DNA from 3 places in the Alteromonas sp. G4i35 genome. Region 3 is predicted to be linked to each of the others. Evidence: predicted binding sites of a transcription regulator. Region 3 holds the regulator's gene; each other region holds the start of a gene.

Region 1 (8,175 bases), on a different contig from region 3:
TCTTTTTTTTGTCAACAACTTTTGTTTATTTATTTTTAAACTTGGTTTTTGACATCCTCATCAGTTGTTAGCGTTTTGCTGTTCCCTGTTGAGGAGGCGCGCATTCTACGCATTCCTGTAGCATCGTCAACACCCTTTTTTAAATAAATATAAAAAAAGCGACCGTTCGGTCGCTTTTTAATCTATTAGTACATTAAGCATGCGTTTACGCTTGTATATCCTTATTCTATCAGCTCAAAAAGGCATATCCTCTTTATTATTGAGCGAAGACATCTGATTATTGCCACGTAATCATTCCTGCTTATTGTCTACACTTTCATTGCTTTTCTTTTTATCGGCATTGAAGTCTGCATCTTCTTCATGGTCGCCCACTACATCGTCTAACGTTACTTTCTCAACGGTACGAAACGTATTGATAGGTCCAGCTAACGCATATAGTGCAAAAACAAGGAACAATACTAAAGCGGGTTCTGTTGCCACAACAACGAATATCAGAAGAACTAAAAGAAGGCCTACAAATGGAACCTTACCGTGCCAATTAACTTCTTTGAAAGAATTGTATTTAAAGTTACTCACCATCAGCAAACCTGCCAAGCCAGTTACTGCAGCAACTATTAAACCATAGTCGGTACCAACAGCATCATACTCAACTCCAACCCATACAAGACCAGAGACAACAGCCGCAGCCGCCGGACTTGCGAGACCTTGGAAGAAACGCTTATCGGCAATACCAACTTGCGTATTGAAGCGAGCTAAACGAAGAGCTGCACCCGCTACATATATAAAAGCCGCTAACCAGCCTAACTTGCCCAGCTCAGTTAACCCCCAATTATAAGCAACAAGTGCAGGTGCCATTCCAAATGAAACCATATCTGCCATTGAGTCATACTCAGCACCAAAGTCGCTTTGCGTGTTCGTCATTCTTGCCACACGCCCATCTAAGCCATCAAAAATCATAGCAACAAAGATAGCCACTGCCGCGGCTTCGAACCTGCCGTTCATTGACGAAACCACAGCAAAGAAACCCGAAAACAACCCTGCTGTTGTTAATAAGTTGGGAAGTAAGTATATCCCTTTACGTTTTTGATCAGACATATGTCCTCATACTTCTACATATACAATTGCTCTAATTATTTCATAGATATGCAGGAACGCATAGCAAAGTAAAAAGGCTGCCTCGTTCCTTTACATAACGCCGTTGCAAAACGTTATTAGCTTTGCATTGATTACACGTACTCCTACCACAATGCCGGCGCTTGGCTTCTATTTATTCAGGACCGCGTATGCTCACGATCAAACAAACAACTAATAACTAGGTATACGGTTACATACCTTAAATAGCTCACCGTTCATATATCATACAAGTCCATGTTGAAATTAGGTACTACCAAGTTTGTGTTCGCATAATATGCGCACACATCACTCGGCGTGTACTTGAAGTGCTTTGCGCTTCATATATAGGAAAGCAATTATGCGAACGCTACAAAAAACGTTTTCTTTGCAAACTGTACTATTACTTTCCACAGCTTTGCTATCTACCCTGAGTGCTAATTCAGCATTCGCTACCTACTATAAAAAGCAAAGTTATTCTCACTGTGGGTCATCGAGCCAAAGCAACGAACAAAGCAATGTATGTAACTCTCCGTTGGGAGAATACACCTACGATCTAGTCGATGACAAAGTGACACAAACCAATCAGACGAATAATTCCTTTGTTCAAATAGACGGATTAAATATTAATATGTCCGCCTTTTCGGACACACAAGGAGTCACCGGCGAAACAGTCGTTGGCGCCAAGTTAGAAAAAATCTCAGATAAATGGGCTTACGGCATAACAAACAATGATGAAGCATACTATCGTGGCGACGCTGACCACGCTATTGACAATATCAACTATTACTCTCAAGGTAGCGCGAACGCTTATTATAGTGGTATGACTAACGTAGAACGTGACTATGACTTCGTGTTGTTATCTTTCGACTCTGCGGTGACACTAACGGGCGCAAGTTTTTCATGGCTTTACAGTGGCAGCGACAGCCAAGTATCTGTTGCAGCACTAAGTAATACTTCGAAACTAACCTCAGGTGTTAACACGTGGAGCGATATTGTCGCTAACGCCTTAACTTCAGCCTCATTTGATATTGAAAACTGTGAATATTTAGATCACCGCGCTGACTTTACTTTCACTGAGTCCGCTCAATATTGGTTGGTTGGCGCTTATAACACCGTATTCGGAAATATTGGCGGCCATGTAGGTAATGATGCCTTTAAGCTTGCTAATGTTGGCTTCTCTGTAACAGAGTCTGCCGGTACGCCAACGCCAACAGAAGTTTCTGAACCTGGCACCATTGGCTTACTCATGGCTTGTTCACTTCTCGTGATGTGGCGTCGCAAAAAATCCATTTGAAGAAATTAGACTTTAGATCACTGACAGGTTGGAAAATCTGTCAGTTTTTTTTACCCTCTCTCATATCGTCCCTTTTCAAATTATAACATTAACTTAAAAATCATAAACTTAAACAAACTGGCACGAAATAAGCATAACATTAGAAATAATCATCTAATTTTGCTTTTTGGGTAGTTCAAAATATGAAGTTTTCTACATCGCTGACAATACTATTACTTGCTGTTAGTTCATCAGTTTTCGCTACAGATTCAAGCCTCAACAGTGCAAAGTATGATGCACAATACACACTCGCCAATTCTAATGGCAGCGCTAATTACTCACAAACGACCAATGCGCAAAACAGCAATACCTCAATCGAGATCAACGGCGTTACAGTTGATGTAGGAATCACTGCTTGGTCAAACTCTGCAGGACACGCCGACGACAAACTTGCCCAGGGCAATATTCAAGGTTGGTGGAACTGTACGCTTGGTCATAATGGTTGTACTTTAGCAAATAGACACGTTGGCTACGGAATTAAAAATAGTGATTATTCTTGGGGAGGTGATAGTCACGCAGTTGATAATAGCGGTGACGGCGGTGGCAGAGATTTTGATATGTTCTTACTGTCATTTAGCGAGTCAGTGACTCTTGAAAATGCAGCCTTCACTTGGGTAGTCGGCGACAATGATAGTAAAGAAGTTACTGTTGCGGGTCTTAATAGTATTGCGGCATTTGAGAGCGGAGCCAACTCAACTTGGAACACTGTTACAAGCGCTATTGTTGAGAATACACTAGGTCACTATGGCGTAGGTTCAAAAGGCTCAAACGGTTTGTACGAATCAACATTTACGAAGCTAACTGGTAGTGCAAAATACTGGTTAATAGGTGCATACAATACCATTTTCGACGATAACGCTAAGAGTAACTTTAACAGCGTACAATTAAAACTGTCTTCCATTGGTGTGTCAATGACTCAACCAACCGCAGAAGTTAGTGAGCCTGGCGCCCTAGCACTGATGGGGTTGGGTTTAGGTCTTGTTCTTTATAGACGTAAGCGCCGCGTTTAATTGTTTAAAAACGCATAGAAAACACGTATCTTTAGAAGGTGGCTTAGGCCACCTTTTTTTATGCTATTTTTAAGCCAGCGGCTAGGCTAAGTTTCGAAGGTATATATGGATTTTTTTAATAATAAAAAGCGTGTTGTACAACGCGCTATTGTCTCTGCAGTTGCCTCATCATTAATCGCTTTTAACAGTTTTGCTTCTACGTCAGAAGACTACGAAAAAGCACTGACCGCGTTTAATCAAAACGAATACGACGAAGCCTATATCCACCTTAAAAACAGCTTACAAAAAGATCCTGAAAACCTTGCTGCAAAAATCCTAATGGGCGAAATACTGCTTATTAATGGCTACTTAACTGCAGCAGAAATGGAGTTTGTAGAAGCGTTGGAAATGGGTGCAGATATCAACCTTCTGGCAGAGCCTCTCGGCAACACTTGGTTGTTTTTGAACAGGTACCAAGAAATTGTAGACTTCTCTGATCTAAACAAACTGTCAGGTGATGCAGAGCGCGAGTGGCTGATGATACGTGCAACTGCATGTATTAGACTGCAAGACGAGTCGTGTGCTCTACGTGATTACAATACAATCGTTTCACGCACGCCTAATTTTGTACCTGCAATAAATGGCTTAGCCTCCATTGCTCTTCAAAATGAAGATTTATCCAAAGCGACCTCGCTTATCAATAAAGCCATGTCGTTAGAACCAAAAAATGCAATAACATGGCGATTGAAGGGGCAACTTGCATACCGACAGGGTGATACAGACGCTGCAACCGCACATTTACAGAAAGCGCTGACTTTTAATCGAGACGATCCCATTGCATTACGGAATCTTGTTGATTTGTATTTAGAAGCGAAAGACTACGACACGGCAAAACTGTTCGTAGATGAGATAATCCAAGATACACCCAATGATCCGCTCGCCATTTTACTTAATAGCTGGTTACAAAGCAGAGACAACCAGCAAGCTATCGATAACGAAAAACTAAAAGAACTTAACGACTTCATGGCTCAACTGGATCCTGAGCTTATTACCTCACAGCCCATGTTGCTTTACATAAGTGGTTTAACTAACTTCTTTAATAACAACATGGAGACAGCCGCGAAAGATTTTAACGCTTATCTGCAACAAGAGCCTGATGACTTACAGGCGGTATTGATGTTGAGCCAAGTTTACATGGCGACTCAACAAGATAAGCAGGCCCTTGCCCTGCTTGAACGTCATCAGGATGCGTTAATGGAAGACCCAGACTCAGCACTGCTTTTAGGTGACTTATTTATTCGCCAAAACAAAGCGTTTAAAGCCGAGCGACTTTTGCAAAATCTTGAATATAAATACCCGAATGAAAACAAGCTCCAGCTATTTAAGATTAAATTAATGGCTGCTAGAGGTAAGCAAGATGAAGCGCTATCGATTCTTGAAAATAACTTATCTACCTACAAGGATAATGCCGGCTTTCTTTTCACTTATTCATTGATGAATTTACAAGCTCAGCAGTTTAAGAATGCATTAAAAGGCGCTGACTTACTAAGCGCTTTGTTTCCAAACGAAGCAGAAGTTTTCAATCTTAAAGCCGGTATATTGATTAGACAGGGTCGATTAGAAGAAGCCAAGATCAACATAGAAAAAGCGCTAGCGCAAAACCCGACGCTTTTCCCTGCGAAATTCAATTTAGCAGCCACGGAAAGCCGTTTAGGAAATGTCGATAAATCTAACCTGCTAGTAGAAGAGTTACTTGCTCTGTCTCCCCAACATAATGAAACGCTGATGCTGAAAGCGTTCAATTTAAGCAAAGCAGGAAATCTAGAAGAAGCTAAGCAAATTTATCTCGATATATTGACGCTCACGCCTTCAAATACTGGAGCGAGAGAGCGCGTTTCATCTTTGTATCAACAACAAGGCGACACAAAAAATGCGCTCTATCACTTAGACCTCTTAATCAAAGACGAGTTCGACAACGCCGATTATCTCCTTCGAAAAGCAGCGCTTCAGTTAGAAGCAGGTCAACGTGCCGATGCAGAAAAAACGCTAAGTATTGTGAGGAATTTTATCAATGACGATGCCGGCAAGCTTATCGCATATGCTGATCAAGCTCGAAGAGTTGATAATGATGAAAACGCCTTAGACGCCATGGCCCGAGCGTATGAATTAGCGAATACAAGTACGTTTGTCACGTTGCGTTATGTGAGCCTACTGCTCGACATGCAAAACAACGACAAAGCACAATCATTGCTAACAACCATTCCCGCAAACCAACAACAAAATCCGGTTTATTATTTCTTGAAAGGCCGACTGGCAGCAAATAAGGGAAGCAGTGAACAAGCTATCAAAGAGTTTGAAAAAGCGTTAGACGTAGACGCTACTTTTGCACAGGCTTTTGTTGCCATTTACAACTACGCACTGAACGATCAGTTTGTCGATGTATTCTTGAATACGGCAAGAAAACTGGTGAGCGAGAATGAAAACAATCTGCTGGCAAAAAACCTGTTGGCGCAATACTTATTCTTCATTCAAGAGTTCGATGAGTCGATAGCGCTTTACAAGGAACTTGTTGAGCAACCAAACTTACTCAACCCTGCTGAGGCTTACAATCGCCTAGCGATCATGCATATCGAGGAATCGCTAGTCACTGCAAAAAACTATGCACGTCAGGCCTACGAGCGTCAACCAAACTCAGCAAAAATATTGGATACCTACGGTCACATCAAAGCGCTACAAGGAGACTATGAAGGCAGCCTTAAAATGCTGAGGGATGCGTTCGCCAGAGACGCCAACGACCCAAATATTCGCTATCATCTGGGCTACACGCTAGCCAAGCTCAATAGAATTGAAGAGGCGAAAAAAGAGTTAGAATATGCAGTAAAAGTGGAACGCCCTTTCTTTAAGCGTCCTCAAGCAAGAACGCTATTAGAGAGCCTATAAGGCTCTCTTCGCATGCAGCTATAGGCAGCACGAACAATTGCGTTTGTGCTTTTCCATTTTGCCAATACCAGGGTTAAACGTATTGGTTGGATCTAAGTCTTTGTAAAATTTCTGCAAGTTACTTTCGGCTTCATACAAATGACCTACATTGTGTTCAGCAGGATACTTAGCCCCACGACTGTCTAATAGTGCCAACATATCTGCTTTTACTTTTTTGGCGTCGCTGCCTTTTTTAAGTATGTAATCTTGATGAAAGACATGGCAGAAAAAATGTCCATAATAAAGTGACTTTTCAACGTGTTTGGCGATGTGCTCAGGCAGGTTCTCTACCCATAAATCATCGTTGCGGCGCAATGCGATGTCCAATGCTAAGATGTCTCCTACTTGCTTATGGTGTAACGTTTGATAGCGAACCGCGGCGCCAGCTGCAGCAAAACGTAATAAAAACGCCTTAGACGCTTCTTCTTCATTACAAGTAATGAAGTCACCATCTAGCTTCTCTTCGTTAAACAGCTTGGCCAAAAGTGTTTTAACCTCTTCGATGCCACCATCGCTCATTTTAAGGATTAGATGATGCTCGTACTTGTCGCGGTAAGTTCTTATACTCGAGGGTATTTGGTCAGAAAAGAACTTACTACCGAACTGCATCAATCTATCGCTTAGGTAAGGAGGAAGCAGAGGTAACTTGTTGAGCACGGCATCCACCCGCCCTTTGAGTGCAAACATTTTAGGTAGCGAGTCAGTTCCCAAACGCTGAATACTTATGATGGTATCTTTTCCGTAAACATCTGCAATATCGAACATTTCTCTATGAAGATATTCACCCACCTCAGGAACGTTTTTACATTGAGTCAGTATGTCTCTGCGAATACGAGTAAGTACAGAGGCATCATTCGTACCGATATAAAACGTTTGTTCTTTATTAGGCACTTCGAATGTGTCTAAGCGCACCGCGAAAACAGCAATTTTACCTGCGCATCCACTGGCTTCGTAAAGCCGTGTTGGATCGGCATTAAAGCGGCTCGGCGTATCAGCATTTACGTCTCTAACGATGTATTCATAATCACTTGCCGACGCTTTCATACTGGTTTCAGGTAGAGATTTTGGAAAGTTGCCAGAAGAAAGGTTTCCGATAATTTCTTCTGGCGTGTCGCCTAAATCTATCCCTAGGTGATTAACAAGCTTTAGCTCTCCGTTTGTATCCACCTGAGCGAACAGCGATAACTCAGTATAGGCAGGTCCCCTTTTGACAAGTGCCCCACCTGAGTTGTTTGCAACACCACCGACAATAGACGCACCTAGACACGACGAACCAATTACAGAGTGAGGCGCACGCCCGAGTGGCTTTAGCGCCTTTTCAAGTTTGAACAGTGTTGCTCCTGGAAAGCTCAATACTTGCGTTCCGTCGTTAACCAGAACAATATCGTCCATTGCTAACGTATTTATAACCACCACTGGTCTATCGTAGTCGCTTCCACTTGGCGTTGAGCCTTCGGTCAAGCCGGTTTTCGCGGCCTGCATAATAATGATGCAGTTATATTCAACGCAAACCTTTAGCACTTCCCAATATTGCATTAGCGTATGTGGAAAAAGTACAGCCAATGCTTCGCCCTCGCCTGACCGCCATCCCTTGCGATAGTGCTCAGTTTGGCGCGTTCCTACGGCAAGGTTGCTTTCCCCGAGTACGCGTTTAAAAGCGTCAATAATTGGGGTTGTTTGCATGTATAACTCCTTAGAACAGTGCAATGCGTATTAAAAATTAGTTTGTGCCGACTAATGGACCGCCGACGTCAAACACAT
Region 2 (8,175 bases), on a different contig from region 3:
ACTTCGAGTTATCTGAAGACTTCAATACACCGCTTGATAACTAAGCAATTTTAAAAAGGTAGCGATTTCACGCTACCTTTTTTTGTTTCTAATACCCTTCTTAAAGACGCCTGTTTTTAGAAATATGTCGCTTACCCAATTGAGGTCTATATGGAACACAGTTTTTGGCACAGTAAATGGCAAAAAAATGAAATTGGATTTCACGAGCCTGAGGGCAATGCGCTTCTCGTAAAATATTCATCGTTTTTGATTGGCGACAATAGCCCTAGCTCATCATCAAGCCGCATATTTGTCCCACTTTGTGGTAAGACCCGTGACATTGGTTGGCTACTGGCTCAAGGTTGTGAAGTAGTTGGTGCTGAACTAAGCGAGGTTGCTATTACACAATTGTTTGAAGAGTTAGGCGTCGAGCCTACCATTTCCACTTCCACTAACGGTAAGGTGTACGCAAAAGACGGCTTGACCATATTTGTAGGCGATATATTCAAACTTACATCAAGCGACATAGGTGATGTTACGGGTGTTTACGACAGAGCGGCATTGGTGGCCCTGCCTAGTCCACTTCGCGAACAATATTCTGCACACTTAATTGAGATCACTCAATGTGCGCCACAGCTTATCATTTCTTTTGATTACGACCAAAACGAAATGGCTGGCCCTCCATTTAGCGTTAATGAAAAGACCGTTGATTCTCTTTACTCTGCCGATTACAACATTCAAAGGCTAGAACGCTCAGTGCTTGAAGGCGGTTTGAAAGGCAAAGTAGACGCTGATAATTTAGTCTTTGCGCTATCGGCAAAATAGGCGTTTTTCTTGCTTTTTGTGGCCGACAAATACTATTTAAAACAAAATGCAGTTTATTCCGAGCTTAGAGTTAAAAAGCGAGGGTCAAGCAATGCCATATGGCATTGCTTTGAATTGCGGCTAGAGGCCAAGTAGCGCTTCTACGCCAAACAATAACGCACCTATAAGCCCGCCTACAATCGTGCCATTAATGCGCACTTTTTGAAGATCGCGACCAATGTTTAGCTCCACCTGCTGTGCCATTTCACGTTCATCCCAACTATTGATGGTGTCGCGTATGTGACGTGTTAGAAATTCAGCCAGCTCAGGCGCCATATATTTTGCTGCTTCTCCAATGTGCTTATTGAACGCCTTTGCTAGTTCTGTATCTTGCGTTAACGTAGTGCCCAAGTCCTTTAGAAGTCCAGATACTTTGGTCTCAGCTTTACCATTTGGCTCTTCAAGAACCGCTAACAACCATTGATGAAACTTAGCCCATGACTGCTGAACGTATGCGTTTAACGCTGGGTCGTTGATGATTTTTTCGCGGAAGTTGTTTACCTTTTTCTCCATTAACGGACTGTGCTGTAATTCATAAAGAAACTCATGTACTTGCTCGTCAAACGCATGGCGGATGGGGTGGTGCTCATCCGCATATATATCTTCTAAGATACTTGAAACAGCTTTAACCGCAATTAACGCCCCCTGCTCGCTTAACCAGCTAGAGGGTAATAACTTTTCAATACGACTGTATTCGGTTTTCAACCAAACCACTAAAGTGTCTGCTATGTAGATTTGGGTTTCTGGCTCTGCGAGCAGTTTGGCCAGTTTTCCCAGCACTCTATCAAGGACAACCTGGTGCTGACGTTCTTTCGTCACAGCGCCCAACGAGGTCGCCATCAACTGTCTAAGATCAAGTTGGTTAATGCCCTTCTGTGCTGTTTTAGTGATAAATGCTTTAACAGGTTTATCATCAAGCACGCGCAGAACACCTGCAAAAGCATCACATAGAAAGCGACTTAACCGGGTAGCGTTTCTCTCTTGTGACAACCATCTTCCTGCGCCTTTGGCTGGGTCACTGTTTCGAATAAGCCGCTCTATCGCTTCAGGATGAAAGAATTTCTCTTTAACGAACAAAGACAAGTTATTAGCAATAACAGACTTGTTACTTGCTACGATATTGGTGTGCGGAATGGGGTATTGAGCAGGAATTGGCTTAAACAGTGCAGTTACGGCAAACCAATCAGCAAGGCCGCCGATAAGCGCCGCCTCGCTGGCCATTTTAATAAGCCCCAGCCACCATGCACCTTCCAAACTTGAATAAAATTTTGGAATTAATATTGTTCCGATAAAAACACTTGCAGCAAAAATTAAACAGGCCAAAGCTAGCCTTTTCGCCTTGTTTAACTGCGTGTATTTGTCCTGCATCTACTACTCCATTCAAAGTATTCGTCCAGCATTGAGACCGATTTGCACTGCACCGACTTCCTTAGCAAAAAGTACTTTTAAGGCCATATTTATAGAAAACCTAAAGTAGCTAGCATCCCATATTCAATTTTAAGGATGCAAACACCAGGCCTATTCAAAAAAAGCCCAGCATTTACTTTCCACCTGTCCTCGCCGGACACACACTCAAATAATCCACTTTTTACCTGTCCACTCTGGACACACACTTAAATGATTATATTTGGCCTCTTTGCTCTTTGGGCATCCTCTTGACCTCCATATACTTGTCAATCACGCTTCTACTATCAAGTGACTGTCCATTCCTGTACTGCTGGCGCTTCTGCAACTGTTAGCAAGTGTCTGTCCACTACTGTACTGCATTTATCAGCTACAGCACCTTCTTTGCTTTTAAATGAGTGTCTGTCCAATTCTGTACCATGCTTTATTTTAATAATCGAATAGTGAATTGGTCAGATTCGCAATGCGTTAGTCGATGAGGCAATTTAGTGAGGAATTTCACTAGCTTAAATGTTTCAGGTTCTTACAAAAAATGCATAACCCCATGATTACATTGAATTTTAATGAGTGGCACGAAATATGATAACACTTGCTATGCAGGTAAAGATTTCAGTAAAACTTTAGAAAAAAATGATATAACACAGTGACATAAGCGTGTTATTCATCACACTCACCAAACACTTTAGGATATAAGAATATGAAAAAGTCTATTATTGCCAGTGCAGCTATGCTGCTATCAGCTTCATTACTTACGGGCTGCGTTATCCATGTTGGCGACGCTAGTGCATTAGAAGGCAGTGACTTCAGTTCTATTCTAGGCAATATTGACATAGCTGAAGGGAAGCACGCTGGCGATATTTCTTCTGTTAATGGCAATGTGGAAATTAGCGATCATGGTGGCGCGGATGAAGTCAGCATCGTTAACGGAAATCTTGAAATGGGTAGCCATGTGTCTGTCCGAAATATCGACATTGTAAATGGCGATGTAAGTGCATCTTCACACCTCAGTGTGCTTAAGGGTGTAGAGACCGTGAATGGAAATGTTACGCTTCCTACGCAAAGTGCAATTGGCGGTAGCGTTGAAACAGTGAATGGAGACATAACAGCCGTCGATACAACCATTGAAAAACACATCAAAACACTCAACGGCGATATTACTTTGTCTGGCTCTTCTCACATTTTAGGCGATATCGTATATAAGGAAAGTGAAAGCGCTTGGGGCAAGAAATCAGACAACAAACCTACCCTATCGATTAGTGCATCGGTTACTGTGGACGGCAGCATTGTTTTGCACCGCCCTGTCAACTTAGACATTGAAAGCGATGAACTAAAACAAAAAGTCATTGTAAGCTACGGCAGTGCACAGTAACGTATTGGCTTAATCATTTAAGCTTACCTACTGGAAATGCATGACTGAACAAGAAAAGATGCTTGCTGGCGATTTATACTTTCCGTCAGACAAAACATTATCGGCATTGCGCAAGCAATGCCGTATGCAATTAGACGAGCTCAACACAACTTGTCAAAGTGACCACAAAAAGCGTACAAGACTACTAAAAGCGCTGTTTGGTAGTACTGGAAAAAGGCTTTACATTGAGTCTTCATTCAAATGTGATTACGGCGAAAATATTCACGTAGGCGAAAATTTTTTCGCTAACTTCAATTGTGTGATTTTAGATGCAGCGAAGGTCACGATAGGTGATAACTGCATGATTGCGCCTCAAGTCGGTTTGTACACCGCTACGCACCCATTAGATCCTGTACAAAGGGCAACCGGCATCGAGTTCGCCAAGCCCATTACTATTGGCGATAATTGCTGGATTGGTGGTATGGCGGTCATAAACCCTGGCGTAACGTTGGGAGACAATGTGGTTGTGGCCTCTGGCGCGGTGGTAACTAAGTCTTTTGGCGACAATGTGGTCATAGGTGGTAACCCCGCCAAAGTCATCAAAGAAATAGAGCAAGCCGAATAGAGCATGTGATGTTTTCGGTATCACATGCCTTAAAAAACACCTTTACACGAGTCCATACCAAGTCACATCTATCGATTTAATCTGAACCGGTAATTCAAAGACTCTTCAATGGCCGCCATTAGTACCTCAAAGGCGGCCCCTGACTTTAGCCTAGTACACAGAGCTAGGTAAAATTAAACGCTATCCCGTTAGTAGTCTAAAGACAAACGCGCTCTTTAAATCGTTAATCCCAGTCTGGAGCAAAATCTGGGTTTACAATTCGGTCGCCGTTATCTTGGTCATCAATAAGCGCGAGCTCTGAATCAGTTAAATGTACACCACCGTAAGCTAAATTCTCTGCCAAGTGTACTTTACTGGTTGATGAAGGGATTGCGTAAATGTGACGTTTCTCCATCCACGCCAGAACAACTTGCGCTGGCGTCGCATCGTGGTTTTGCGCTATTCGCAATAACGTTTCGTCCTTCATTACTTTTCCTACCGCAAATGGCATATATGCAGTCGCTTTTATGCCTTTTTCCTTACACGCTTCAACAACTTTCTTATTTTGCATGAAAGGATGGATTTCAATTTGGTTGGTGTAAATCTCGCCTTTACCAAGAACCTTTTCGGCCTTATCTAACAAATCAATAGTGAAATTAGACACCCCAATATGACGAGTAAGCCCTTGCTCTTTCGCCTTCGCAAGATTGCCTAAGTAACTTTCGAGTGAAATATCATTGCCAGGATATGGCCAATGGATAAGAAGCAAATCAACATATTCTAGCTTCAGCTTTTCTAAGCTTTCGTGAACACTTGGAATAAAATGAGCATCGCCCAATGACTCGTGCCACACCTTGGTGGTGACAAACAGTTCGCTTCTATCAAGGCCGCTGGTTTTTATGGCATCACCAACTTGTGCTTCGTTGTCATAAAATTGTGCGGTATCAATGTGTCTGAAACCAACCTCTAGCGCTTTACTGACTGACTCACGGGCCTCGTCACCTTTCAACCGAAACGTTCCCATTCCTAACTGAGGCATATCTTTCATTACTCTCTCCTTTTCCGTTTTGGTCTTACCCTACTTGACGTAGCAGCTTCACACTTTGCTACGCCATCGCTTAGAAAGAAGATCGTAATCATCGTGACTGAAATCAGATTTAAATGGGGGACAAACCTAGTGATTACGTTGAAGAATGCACGTCACTGAAATAAAAAAGCCGCTAGCGAACGCTTGCGGCTTTGAGTAATCACTTACACGTCAAGAATAAATTAACTATTACTTACGTTTGGCGGGACGCCCAGCTCGTTTATTTAAGCCTTGTTGCTTACGCACTTTATGCTTTTTAACCGAGCGACGCATGCGACTTAAACGCGCGTGGTCAAGTTTGCCCTGGCGCACATTAACCATAGTTTGCGTTTCATCCGGCAGTTGAACATGGCTACGAAGCGCGTTCACGTCTTCTAATCCTAGTTCTACCCACGCACCTTGGGGTAGACGCTTTTGCAATTCAATTGGGCCATACTTAACACGGATCAAACGGCTTACCTGCACGCCTTGCGACTCCCAAAGACGACGCACTTCGCGGTTACGCCCTTCTTTCAACGTTACGTTGTACCAACGGTTCATGCTTTCATCTTCAGCATGCTGCGGCGTAGGCGCACCTGAAATTGTCAGGAACTTTGCTTCGCCGTCTTCCAGCTCTACACCTTTTTGAAGGGTATGTAGTGTTTTGCCTGTTACCTCACCGAATACACGTACTGCGTATTCGCGTTCTACTTCGCACTTAGGGTGCATTAGGCGGTTGGCTAATTCACCATCGTTGGTGAATAACAGCAGGCCACTGGTGTTCATGTCTAAACGACCAACGGTGATCCAGCGCCCTAATCGAATAGCGGGTAGACGGTCAAATACCGTATCGCGACCTTCAGGGTCGTGACGGCTACACAATTCACCTTCGGGTTTGTTGTACATCAACACACGGCAAATTGGCTGTTCTGTTTGACGAGATAGCAAATGACCATCAACACGAATTTGTGCGGTGTGATCGACTCTATCTCCTAATGTTGCTTTGGTGCCATCGACCGATACTCGGCCTTCTTCAATCCAACGTTCCATTTCTCGTCGCGAGCCTAGCCCTTGGTTAGCCAGTACTTTTTGCAACTTTTCAGTCATGGGTTTTCACTCTTTAATTGCTTGTTTACGGTCGCACGGTCTATTCGGACGGTGCCTCATTTAACACCTTAAGCGGCGAGTCTGACGCAACGCTTTCAGCCATGTTTTCGAAAGCATCAGCATTGGGCAAATCGCTCAACGACGTCATCGAAAAATAGTCTAAAAAGCCTTTGGTAGTTGCATAAAGTGCTGGTCGCCCAGGCACTTCTTTGTGGCCCACTACCTTTACCCAGTCTCGTTCTGTGAGTGTCTTTATAATATTACTGCTTACCGCCACGCCCCTGACCTGCTCTATTTCTCCGCGGGTTATAGGTTGACGATAGGCAATGAGTGCCAAGGTTTCGAGCATTGCTCTAGAATACTTTGGCGCATTTTCCTGCCACAATTTGCTTAACCACGGGCTTAACGCATCTAACGATTGAAAGCGATAGCCACTTGCTACTTCCACCAGCTGAATGCCTCTGGGCTGATAGTCTAACTTTAGCTCGTTAATCACCTTACTCAAGGTTCTATCAGCGACGGTAAACTCATTGAGTACCATTTCTTTTAAATGCTGCTTTGAAATAGGTTTATCAGCAACAAATATTGCTGCCTCTACCAATTGTTTAAGCTGCGCCGTGTTAATTTTCTTCATGGGCACCTAATTTTACATGAATTTTTGCATAAGGACCTGCCTGAATGCATAAAATTAGCTGTTCTTTTACTAATTCTAAAATTGCTAAGAAGCAAACCACTACCCCAGCTTTACCTTCTTCAACCGTAAATAGGCGTTCAAGTGGCGTATATTCTGTTGTTGTGAGTAACGACAAGATGAGCGACATGCGCTCTCGCGTGCTCAGTGCTTCCCGTGCAATGGTATGGTGTTCAAACGCTTCAGCGCGCTTCATGGCCGCACTGAACGCCAATACAATTTCAGCTAAAGACACATCGGGCTCAATGCGAATTGGCGCCACATTCTCACTTAGTTCAACGTGAGTGGTGAAAATATCCCGTTCAAGTCTAGGCTGAATATCTAAATCTTCTGCCGCTTGCTTTACTAGCTCGTATTCTTTTAGCCGGCGAATAAGCTCTGCGCGAGGGTCTTCTTCTTCGTCAGAATCGTCACTGCGTTTAGGCAATAGAAGCCTGGACTTAATTTCTGCCAATATGGCTGCCATCAGCAAGTACTCTGCCGCCAGCTCTAATTTTAGCGACATCATGGCATCCACATACTCCATATACTGCTTGGTAACATCAGCGATGGGCAGTGTGGTGATATCAAACTTTTGTTTTCTAATCAGATAAAGCAGTAAGTCGAGCGGCCCTTCGAAGGTTTCTAATATGACCTCTAAGGCATCGGGGGGAATGAAGAGATCTTCAGGCTTTTCAATTAGCGCTTCGCCATTAATAAACGCAAGTGGCAACGGCTGCTGAACAGGTGTCGAAAGCCCCTTCTCAATAGAGGCGTCATTATCGTTATTATTGTCTTCAACAAACTCTGACACAGTTCCACAACCGTTTTTACGCGCTAACAAAGCGGCGATTATTGATATTATTATTTACGCGTTCACGCGAGAACTTGCAGCGCTTCGCTGCAAACTGAAGCGCTACAGGCCTTAGAAACTTAGCTTACGGTTTCCTACTATAACTCCCACCTGCAACTAGCAAAAGAAGCTATTTAAAATAACCTATTTAAAACAGTCTCTTCAAAAAGTCAGCCTAACGAAAGTTACTCAAAGGGAGACGGATCGCCCGTGCCATGTCGCACAATTACCGGCGTGTCTTCCGACAAATCAACCACGGTAGTGGGCTGCTCTCCAATGT
Region 3 (8,175 bases):
AAATACTTTCTATTACAGGTTGTTGTGCTTTTAAACATTGTCATTTTTCTTGTTGGGCTGATTGTACTGAGTTGGAGCGCTGACCGGTTTGTATATGGCGCCTCAGCATTAGCAAAAAACATCGGCATTTCTCCAATGATGATCGGACTAACGATTGTCGCTATGGGATCTTCGGCACCTGAAATTGTGGTTTCCGCCATAGCCTCCGCAAATGGCAATATGAACACCGCCGTGGGTAACGCGCTAGGTTCTAACATCACGAACATCGCGCTAGTTTTAGGTATAACCGCGCTAGTGAAACCATTGCTTGTTTCATCAACAACATTAAAGCGCGAGCTTCCAGCACTCCTTATCATCTCATTGATTGCTATTGGCTTTATGTTTGACGGTGAACTTAAGTCTTATGAAGGCATTATCCTACTAGGCCTGTTCATTTTCGTACTGGCAATGATGGCGTGGTTGTCGCTACAGGTAGATAAAGAAGATCCTCTGGTTGCGGAAACCGCAGATGAAATCCCCAAAGGCGTTTCAAATACGTCAGCCCTCATTTGGATTGGTGTAGGCCTTGTAATACTGCCATTAAGTGCTCACTTTTTGGTGAACTCAGCAGTAGAAATTGCCAGATACATGGGCATTTCGGATTTGGTTATCGGACTAACGATTATTGCGTTTGGTACAAGTCTACCTGAACTAGCAGCAAGTGTTGCGGGTGTACTGAAAGGTGAAGACGATTTAGCACTGGGTAATATCATCGGCTCAAATATCTTCAACCTACTTGCCGTACTTGGCATGCCCGGCTTAATCGCGCCTGGTATCCTGGACCCTGACGTTTACAACCGAGATATGTACGTAATGCTTGGTTTAACATTATTACTGTTCTTGTTCAGCTTCGATTTAATCGGCAAACGTACAATATCAAGAACAAATGGATTCATACTTCTGGCTTGCTTTATCGGCTATCAATTCTGGCTATTCGGATAATCATGAATACACAAACTCAGATGAACTATATCGACTCAGCGAAGCGCGTTATTGAAATTGAAACGCAGGCTATTGCTAATCTGGCAGAACGCTTAAACAATGAATTTATCGCTGCCTGTAATATTCTCTTTGCCTGCAAGGGTAAAGTTGTCGTGAGTGGTATGGGAAAGTCTGGGCATATCGGAAATAAAATTGCCGCTACGCTTGCCAGTACAGGTACTCCTGCATTTTTCATGCACCCTGGTGAAGCCAACCATGGCGACTTGGGCATGCTAAGCAAAGGCGATGTCTTACTCGCCATCTCTAATTCTGGCGAGACTAACGAGCTCGTTAACTTATTGCCCGTAGTTAAGCGCTTAGGCATACAGGTGGTCGCCATGACCAACAGTGCTTCCAGTTCATTAGGGCAACACGCAGATGTCGTACTTGATATCAGCGTTGAAAAAGAAGCGTGTTCGCTAGGTCTTGCTCCTACGTCAAGCACAACCGCCACACTGGTTATGGGTGATGCGCTTGCGGTAGCACTGCTCGATCAAAAAGGTTTCACCTCAGATGACTTTGCGCTTTCGCACCCAGGCGGTAGTTTAGGCAGAAAACTTCTGCTTAAAGTTAGCGATATAATGCAAAGCGGCAGTGATATCCCCCTTGTCCATGCCAGTGCTTCTGTTGCTGACGCACTGCTGGAAATATCTAAAAAGGGACTGGGTATGACAGGCGTGATAGCGGCAGACGGTACGCTGACAGGCGTCTTTACGGATGGCGACCTACGACGAATTCTCGATGCCCGCGTAGACGTACACAGTGCGACAGTAGAAGAAGTAATGACTAAAGGCGGCAAGACTACCACCGCAGGTCAGCTGGCTGTAGAAGCCCTGAATTTGATGGAAACCCATAAAATTAGTGCGTTAATGGTTATTGACGATAAGCGCAAACCTGTTGGGGCCTTTAACATGCATATGCTATTAAAAGCAGGAGTGCTTTAAATGACAACCACCTTGTACACGGAAATAAATGACTCGCTTTTCGCAAAACTAGCCAAGATAAAGTTGCTGGTATGCGACGTTGATGGTGTGTTCTCAGATGGTCGAATTTACTTAGGTAACGACGGTGAAGAACTTAAAGCATTCCATACCCGTGATGGATATGGTGTAAAAGCGCTAGTGAGCAATGGAGTGAATGTCGCGGTAATTACTGGACGTCGCTCTGCCATTGTTGAAAATAGAATGAAGGCACTGAATGTTGCACATATAATTCAAGGCGAAGAGAATAAAGCAGACGCGCTTAGCGACCTGATGAAACGCCTTGAGTTAAACACTGACGAAGTGGCTGCGGTAGGTGATGACATGCCAGATACGGGTATGTACAAGCACGTTGCGGTTAAAATTGCGGTTGCCGATGCCCATCCTTACGTAGCAAAACAAGCAAACTGGATTACGACCCTTCCCGGTGGGTTTGGCGCGGTCCGAGAAATATCGGATACCATTTTGCAGGCCAAAGGGGTAGCAAATGAGATTTTTGGAGCTAGTGTATGAGCCTGTTTGGCTTTAATCGCTTAGGATTAAGTATATCGGCGCTATTTATTCTGGCGATGCTGATGTACATCCCTACGTGGATGGAAGAGCAGCCTGAAACGCAGGGGAATCGTGAAAACGATGCGCTAAAGCCCGCCTACAAAGCAAAAAATCTAACCACTACGCTGTACAATCAAGACGGTGAGTTAAATCACAAAGTATTTGCAGAGTCGATGGAGCATTACGACCAGCTTGGCTTTGTATTGTTTCAGCAACCTAAATACACCCTTTATACAGAAAACGCGTCATCACCATGGGTGGTAACCGCTGATGAAGGTACACTATACAATAACGAGCTAATCCAGCTGGAAAACCAAGTTAATATTGAGAACCAAACTGGCGATGACTTTGTCAGAAGTATATCGACCGAGTACATTCAAATTAATTTAGAAACCAAGCAAATGACATCTGACCAACCCGTTGAAATACTGGGCACCCAATATGTCATTTTAAGTAATGGGTTTAACGCGAATTTACGCACACAAGAATACGAGCTTTTAGATCATGTACAAACCACTTATTCCCCTAGCAACTAGTTTATTGCTTGCCATCGCTAGCGGTGCGGTACACGCCAGTGAAGATGATTTTTCGCAGCCCATAAAAATAGGCTCGAACACCCAGTTTATCGACGGTAAAAATAAAACCGCGTTGTACAAAGACGACGTACTCATAACTCAAGGCTCTTTGGTTATTGAAGCTGACGAAGTGGAAGTAATTGCCACTGACGGTGGTGGTCGTGAAATATTTATTGCTAGAGGAAAGCCTGCAAGCTATTCCCAGCAATTGGAAGACGGCACGCCAGTTTCGGCAAAAGCTAATGAAATACGCTATGAAGTGGTGAACCGAACGATTTCTCTTGCCGGAAACGCAGAGTTGAAACAAGACACCAGTAAAGTACAGGGTGACAACATCACGTTCGATATGATTACCGAGCAATTGCTAGCGACTGGCGGCGCAGGTAAAGATGGTGAGGGTCGAGTGACCACAGTATTCACACCTGAGACCATTCGCAAAACTTCGTCTAAGAAAGACAAAAAAGACAACGAGGGCAATGAATAGCAATGGCAACTTTGAGCGCTAAAAATCTTGCTAAGGCTTACAAGTCAAGACAGGTTGTTCGAGATGTAAGTCTGTCTGTCTCAACGGGTCAAATTGTTGGTCTTCTTGGCCCAAATGGCGCTGGTAAGACCACCACATTCTACATGATTGTTGGTTTAGTGAATCTGGATAAAGGCAAAATTGAAATCGACGACAATGAGCTAACTCATCAGCCCATGCACGAGCGCGCACGCCGCGGAATTGGCTACCTACCGCAGGAAGCCTCTATTTTCAGAAAGCTCACAGTGCATGAAAATATCATGGCCATTTTGCAAACCCGTAAAGATTTAAATTCACAACAGCAAGAAGAAGAAGCAGATGCGCTACTTGATGAATTTAATATTAACCATATACGTAATAGTACGGGGATGAGTTTGTCAGGGGGCGAACGCCGTCGCGTTGAGATTGCCCGCGCTCTGGCAGCAAAACCGCAATTTATTTTGTTAGACGAACCATTTGCTGGTGTTGATCCAATATCAGTTAATGATATAAAGAAGATAATACAACATCTTCGCGATAGGGGTATTGGAATCCTTATCACGGACCATAACGTACGAGAGACATTGGATGTTTGTGAAAAGGCGTACATTGTGAGTCATGGCGAGCTTATTGCGCAAGGAACGGCGGAACAGGTTTTAAGTAATCAAAAAGTAAGGGATGTATACCTAGGCGAACAATTCAGGCTATAGTTAATGTAACCGAATTGTCATTTTTCAGTTTCGCTCTGGTATATTCAATTTAGAGCATTTAAATAAGACGTAGATGAAACCATCTTTACAGCTAAAATTTAGCCAACAACTTACCATGACACCACAGCTTCAGCAGGCCATTAAACTGCTGCAGCTTTCTACACTTGATCTTCAACAAGAGATCCAAGAAGCGCTCGATTCTAATCCGCTATTAGAAGTTGAAGAAGGTAACGACGAGCCGCAACTAGAAAAGAACAATATCGACAACGATGACAGCGGTTCTGAGGCCACTGCTTCTGCATCTAGTGACACGTTAGAAGCCGGCGATGCACTTGAGAAAAACGATCTTCCCGATGAGCTGCCAATCGACAGCACATGGGACGAATACTATTCTGCTTCATCTTCGCCTGCTCCGGGTCCATCCAATGACGACGAGCAAATCTTCCAAGGTGAGACTACTGAAGATATTCAAGAGCACCTTCTTTGGCAAATGCGCCTTACCCATTTCTCGGATACCGATCGCGCAATCGCTACAGCAATCATCGACTCTATTGACGAGTCAGGTTATTTAACCGTTACCCTTGATGATATTTTAGAAGCGGTTAACGATGATGATATGGAAGAGCCGATTGAAATGGACGAAATAGAATGTGTGCTAAAGCGCATTCAGATGTTCGACCCTATTGGTTCTGGCTCACGCTCTCCACAAGAATGTTTGATGGTGCAATTGCGCCAATTTTCAGAAGACACACCGTGGCTTGCTGAAGCAAAGCAACTAATTGAAGAGTACTCTGACTTACTGAGCAGCAAAGACTATCGTACGCTTATGCGTAAAAGCCGATTGAAAGAAGATCAGCTACGCGAGGCAATGCGTTTACTGCAAACCTTGAATCCTCGCCCAGGTAGTGCTTTAGTTACTAAAGAGCCTGAGTACGTTATTCCTGATGTCTCAGTAACTAAGAAAAATGGCCGTTGGGTGGTTGAGCTGAACCCCGACAGTCTGCCTAAATTAAGCGTAAATCAACAATACGCTGCAATGAGTCGCCGTGCCAAGAATAGTAGCGATTCACAATTCATCCGCTCACACATGCAAGAGGCTAAGTGGTTCATAAAGAGCCTTGAATCTCGTAACGAAACCTTAATGAAGGTTGCAAACTGCATTGTGCAGCAGCAAATGGGCTTTTTTGAGCACGGCCCGGAAATGATGAAACCAATGGTGCTAAATGATGTCGCAGAAATGGTAGATATGCACGAATCCACTATTTCGCGAGTGACAACGCAAAAGTACATGCATACGCCACGTGGAATCTTCGAATTGAAGTATTTCTTCTCAAGCCACGTTGCAACAGAGTCTGGTGGTGAATGTTCATCTACAGCGATTCGTGCATTGATCAAGAAATTAGTGGCCGCTGAAAAGCCTAGCAAGCCGCTAAGTGATAGCAAGATTGCTTCATTGTTGGCCGAACAAGGCATTAAAGTTGCCCGGCGAACAATAGCAAAGTACCGGGAATCGTTGTCGATCCCGCCGTCGAACCAACGCAAAAGCCTTATTTAATCGGGCTTAATAATATAAGGAAGACGAAATATGCAAATCAACCTTACTGGTCATCATGTCGAAATCACCGACTCTTTGCGTAATTATGTCGATACGAAGTTCAGCAAACTTGAACGTCACTTTGATCACATTTCTAATGTGCATGTCATCCTGAACGTTGAAAAATTAAATCAAAAAGCCGAAGCGACCGTTCATTTAAGTGGCGCTGAAGTATTCGCATCCTCAGAAAATACCGACATGTATGCGGCGATTGACAGCATGGTTGATAAACTCGACCGGCAGGTAATCAAGCATAAGGAAAAACTGAAAAAACATTAGTAGTTAATTAAGCATGGATATACAAGCCATCGTAAGTCTGGACCGCACCGAGTGTGCGGTTCAGTGTAATAGTAAAAAGCGAATTCTTGAGATCATCGCTGATATCGCTGCCAAGCAAAACGAGAACATTGATCAGGCAACGGTACTCAACAGTTTGATGGCTCGAGAGCGTATGGGTAGTACAGGCATTGGCAATGGTATCGCCCTGCCCCACGGGCGCCTGCCGGGCCTTGAAAAAGTGATCGCCATTGTTGTAACCAGCACGCCAGCAATCGACTTCGACGCCCTTGACGAGAAACCCGTAGACATCTTTTTTGCGCTACTCGTTCCCGAGGAACAGACCGAAGGACACCTTCAAACGCTGGCCACCGTGGCTGGTAAACTAAGCGACAAAGAAACGATTAAAGCAATACGTCGCGCAACGACAAGCGACGATATTCTATCTGCATTAAGTTAAACATTAAGCGCCTATTAACCGTTTAGTGGGCGCCTAATTCAACAACGCGTATGTGATAAAACCAGAGTATTAGGGAGAAAGTAGGTGAAGCTGATAATAATCAGTGGTCGTTCAGGGTCTGGTAAGTCTGTCGCACTTCGCGCATTGGAAGATTTAGGTTATTACTGTGTTGATAATATACCGGTAAACTTACTTCCCACTTTAACCCATACAGTTGTTGACGAGTACGATCAGGTTGCGGTAAGTATCGATGTGAGAAACTTACCCAAAAATCCTGACGATTTGGTAGAAATTCTAGACTACCTGCCTTCTTCGTGGTCGATGACCATTGTTTACATTGACGCGAGCGATGATGTACTGGTTAAGCGTTTTAGCGAAACACGTCGTCTTCACCCTCTTGCCAAGCTCAATAAGTCGCTTTCAGAAGCCATTAAAGCCGAGTCTGCGCTACTTGCTCCTATTGCTGAGCGCGCAGATTTATATCTAGATACAGATAAGCTTACCATTCACCAACTGGCAGAGTTAATTCGAGAGCGTATCCTGGGTAAGAAAAGCTCACGCCTTGTGCTTGTGTTTGAGTCGTTTGGCTTTAAGCACGGCATTCCTAAAGATGCGGATTACGTTTTTGATGCCCGCTTTTTACCTAACCCCCACTGGGAGCCCGACCTTAAACATCTGACCGGATTAGACGCACCAGTAGAAGTATTTTTGGGGTCGCAGCCTGTAGTGACCAAGTTCATTTGGCAAATTCAGAATTTAATAACGACATGGCTGCCTCATTTAGAGCGCAATAACAGAAGTTACGTAACCGTAGCCATTGGCTGTACTGGCGGGCAACACCGTTCGGTTTATATCGCACAGACCCTGTCGAAAACCTTCAGTGAAATACACCCTGATGTTCAAATTCGCCATAGAGAGCTGAATCAGTAATGACTATTCAAAAAACGCTAACTATCGTCAATAAGTTAGGGTTGCATGCAAGAGCGGCGACCCAACTGGTTAAACTGGCTAATCAATTCGACGCTAAAATCATCTTAAAAAAAGGCGATAAAGAAGCAGACGCAAGCAGTGTATTGGGATTAATGATGCTTGAAAGCCATCAAGGTGAACAGGTAGACGTGATTGTGGACGGCAGTGATGCTGTTGATGCACTTGCAGCTATTGAAGAGCTTATTGAGGGCAGATTTAACGAAGACGAATAGTATTACTTGCCCAATCCATTGACCAATTAATCGACACTTAGCGCAGTTATCTTAAAATCCTGCGCAAAACCTACGCAATTATCATGACAGACTCATCATAATTGCGATATTCTACGCCCACTTAGGCTCTATGGCCTGCATTGTTCATCTTTTAGCTTGTAGGAATAACGCCTTATGGCAGAAGCGCTTGTTTCTAAATACGTACAAACTCAGTTACGCGCACTCAACGCTGCGTTGACCAACGGTCAATTCGTATCTGTACGTAAGCTTCTGCTTGAATTACCGCCTTCAGACGTCGCCCACA

What was found. Region 3 encodes sigma-54, which starts transcription at its own class of promoters, with help from an activator protein. Its sites were predicted from a motif close to GTTGGCACGNNNNTNGNNT; they were not measured.
Region 1: xdp1 (exosortase-dependent surface protein XDP1) is a predicted target of sigma-54. The motif match lies at 2,524-2,542, and genes of this name have one in related genera.
Region 2: ACFI6L_RS18940 (DUF4097 family beta strand repeat-containing protein) is a predicted target of sigma-54. The motif match lies at 2,814-2,832, and genes of this name have one in related genera.

Annotation. Positions count from the first base shown of each region.
Region 1 covers NZ_JBHNZD010000043.1:53-8,227, forward strand. The annotation lists gene pssA (CDP-diacylglycerol--serine O-phosphatidyltransferase) at 292-1,095, opposite strand; gene xdp1 (exosortase-dependent surface protein XDP1) at 1,472-2,407, shown strand; gene xdp1 (exosortase-dependent surface protein XDP1) at 2,590-3,456, shown strand; gene prsT (XrtA/PEP-CTERM system TPR-repeat protein PrsT) at 3,562-6,375, shown strand; gene dld (D-lactate dehydrogenase) at 6,394-8,097, opposite strand; gene ACFI6L_RS19435 (L-lactate permease) at 8,135-8,175, opposite strand, start outside.
Region 2 covers NZ_JBHNZD010000038.1:8,049-16,223, forward strand. The annotation lists gene ACFI6L_RS18925 (outer membrane protein assembly factor BamE) at 1-44, shown strand, start outside; gene tmpT (thiopurine S-methyltransferase) at 151-804, shown strand; gene ACFI6L_RS18935 (DUF445 domain-containing protein) at 925-2,211, opposite strand; gene ACFI6L_RS18940 (DUF4097 family beta strand repeat-containing protein) at 2,945-3,616, shown strand; gene ACFI6L_RS18945 (sugar O-acetyltransferase) at 3,657-4,220, shown strand; gene dkgB (2,5-didehydrogluconate reductase DkgB) at 4,444-5,247, opposite strand; gene rluB (23S rRNA pseudouridine(2605) synthase RluB) at 5,476-6,372, opposite strand; gene scpB (SMC-Scp complex subunit ScpB) at 6,413-7,006, opposite strand; gene ACFI6L_RS18965 (segregation and condensation protein A) at 6,993-7,856, opposite strand; gene ACFI6L_RS18970 (L-threonylcarbamoyladenylate synthase) at 8,081-8,175, opposite strand, start outside.
Region 3 covers NZ_JBHNZD010000025.1:68,610-76,784, forward strand. The annotation lists gene ACFI6L_RS16115 (calcium/sodium antiporter) at 25-981, shown strand; gene ACFI6L_RS16120 (KpsF/GutQ family sugar-phosphate isomerase) at 984-1,964, shown strand; gene kdsC (3-deoxy-manno-octulosonate-8-phosphatase KdsC) at 1,965-2,513, shown strand; gene lptC (LPS export ABC transporter periplasmic protein LptC) at 2,510-3,088, shown strand; gene lptA (lipopolysaccharide transport periplasmic protein LptA) at 3,057-3,611, shown strand; gene lptB (LPS export ABC transporter ATP-binding protein) at 3,614-4,339, shown strand; gene ACFI6L_RS16145 (RNA polymerase factor sigma-54) at 4,413-5,894, shown strand; gene hpf (ribosome hibernation promoting factor) at 5,925-6,212, shown strand; gene ptsN (PTS IIA-like nitrogen regulatory protein PtsN) at 6,226-6,669, shown strand; gene rapZ (RNase adapter RapZ) at 6,754-7,599, shown strand; gene ACFI6L_RS16165 (HPr family phosphocarrier protein) at 7,599-7,871, shown strand; gene mgtE (magnesium transporter) at 8,046-8,175, shown strand, end outside.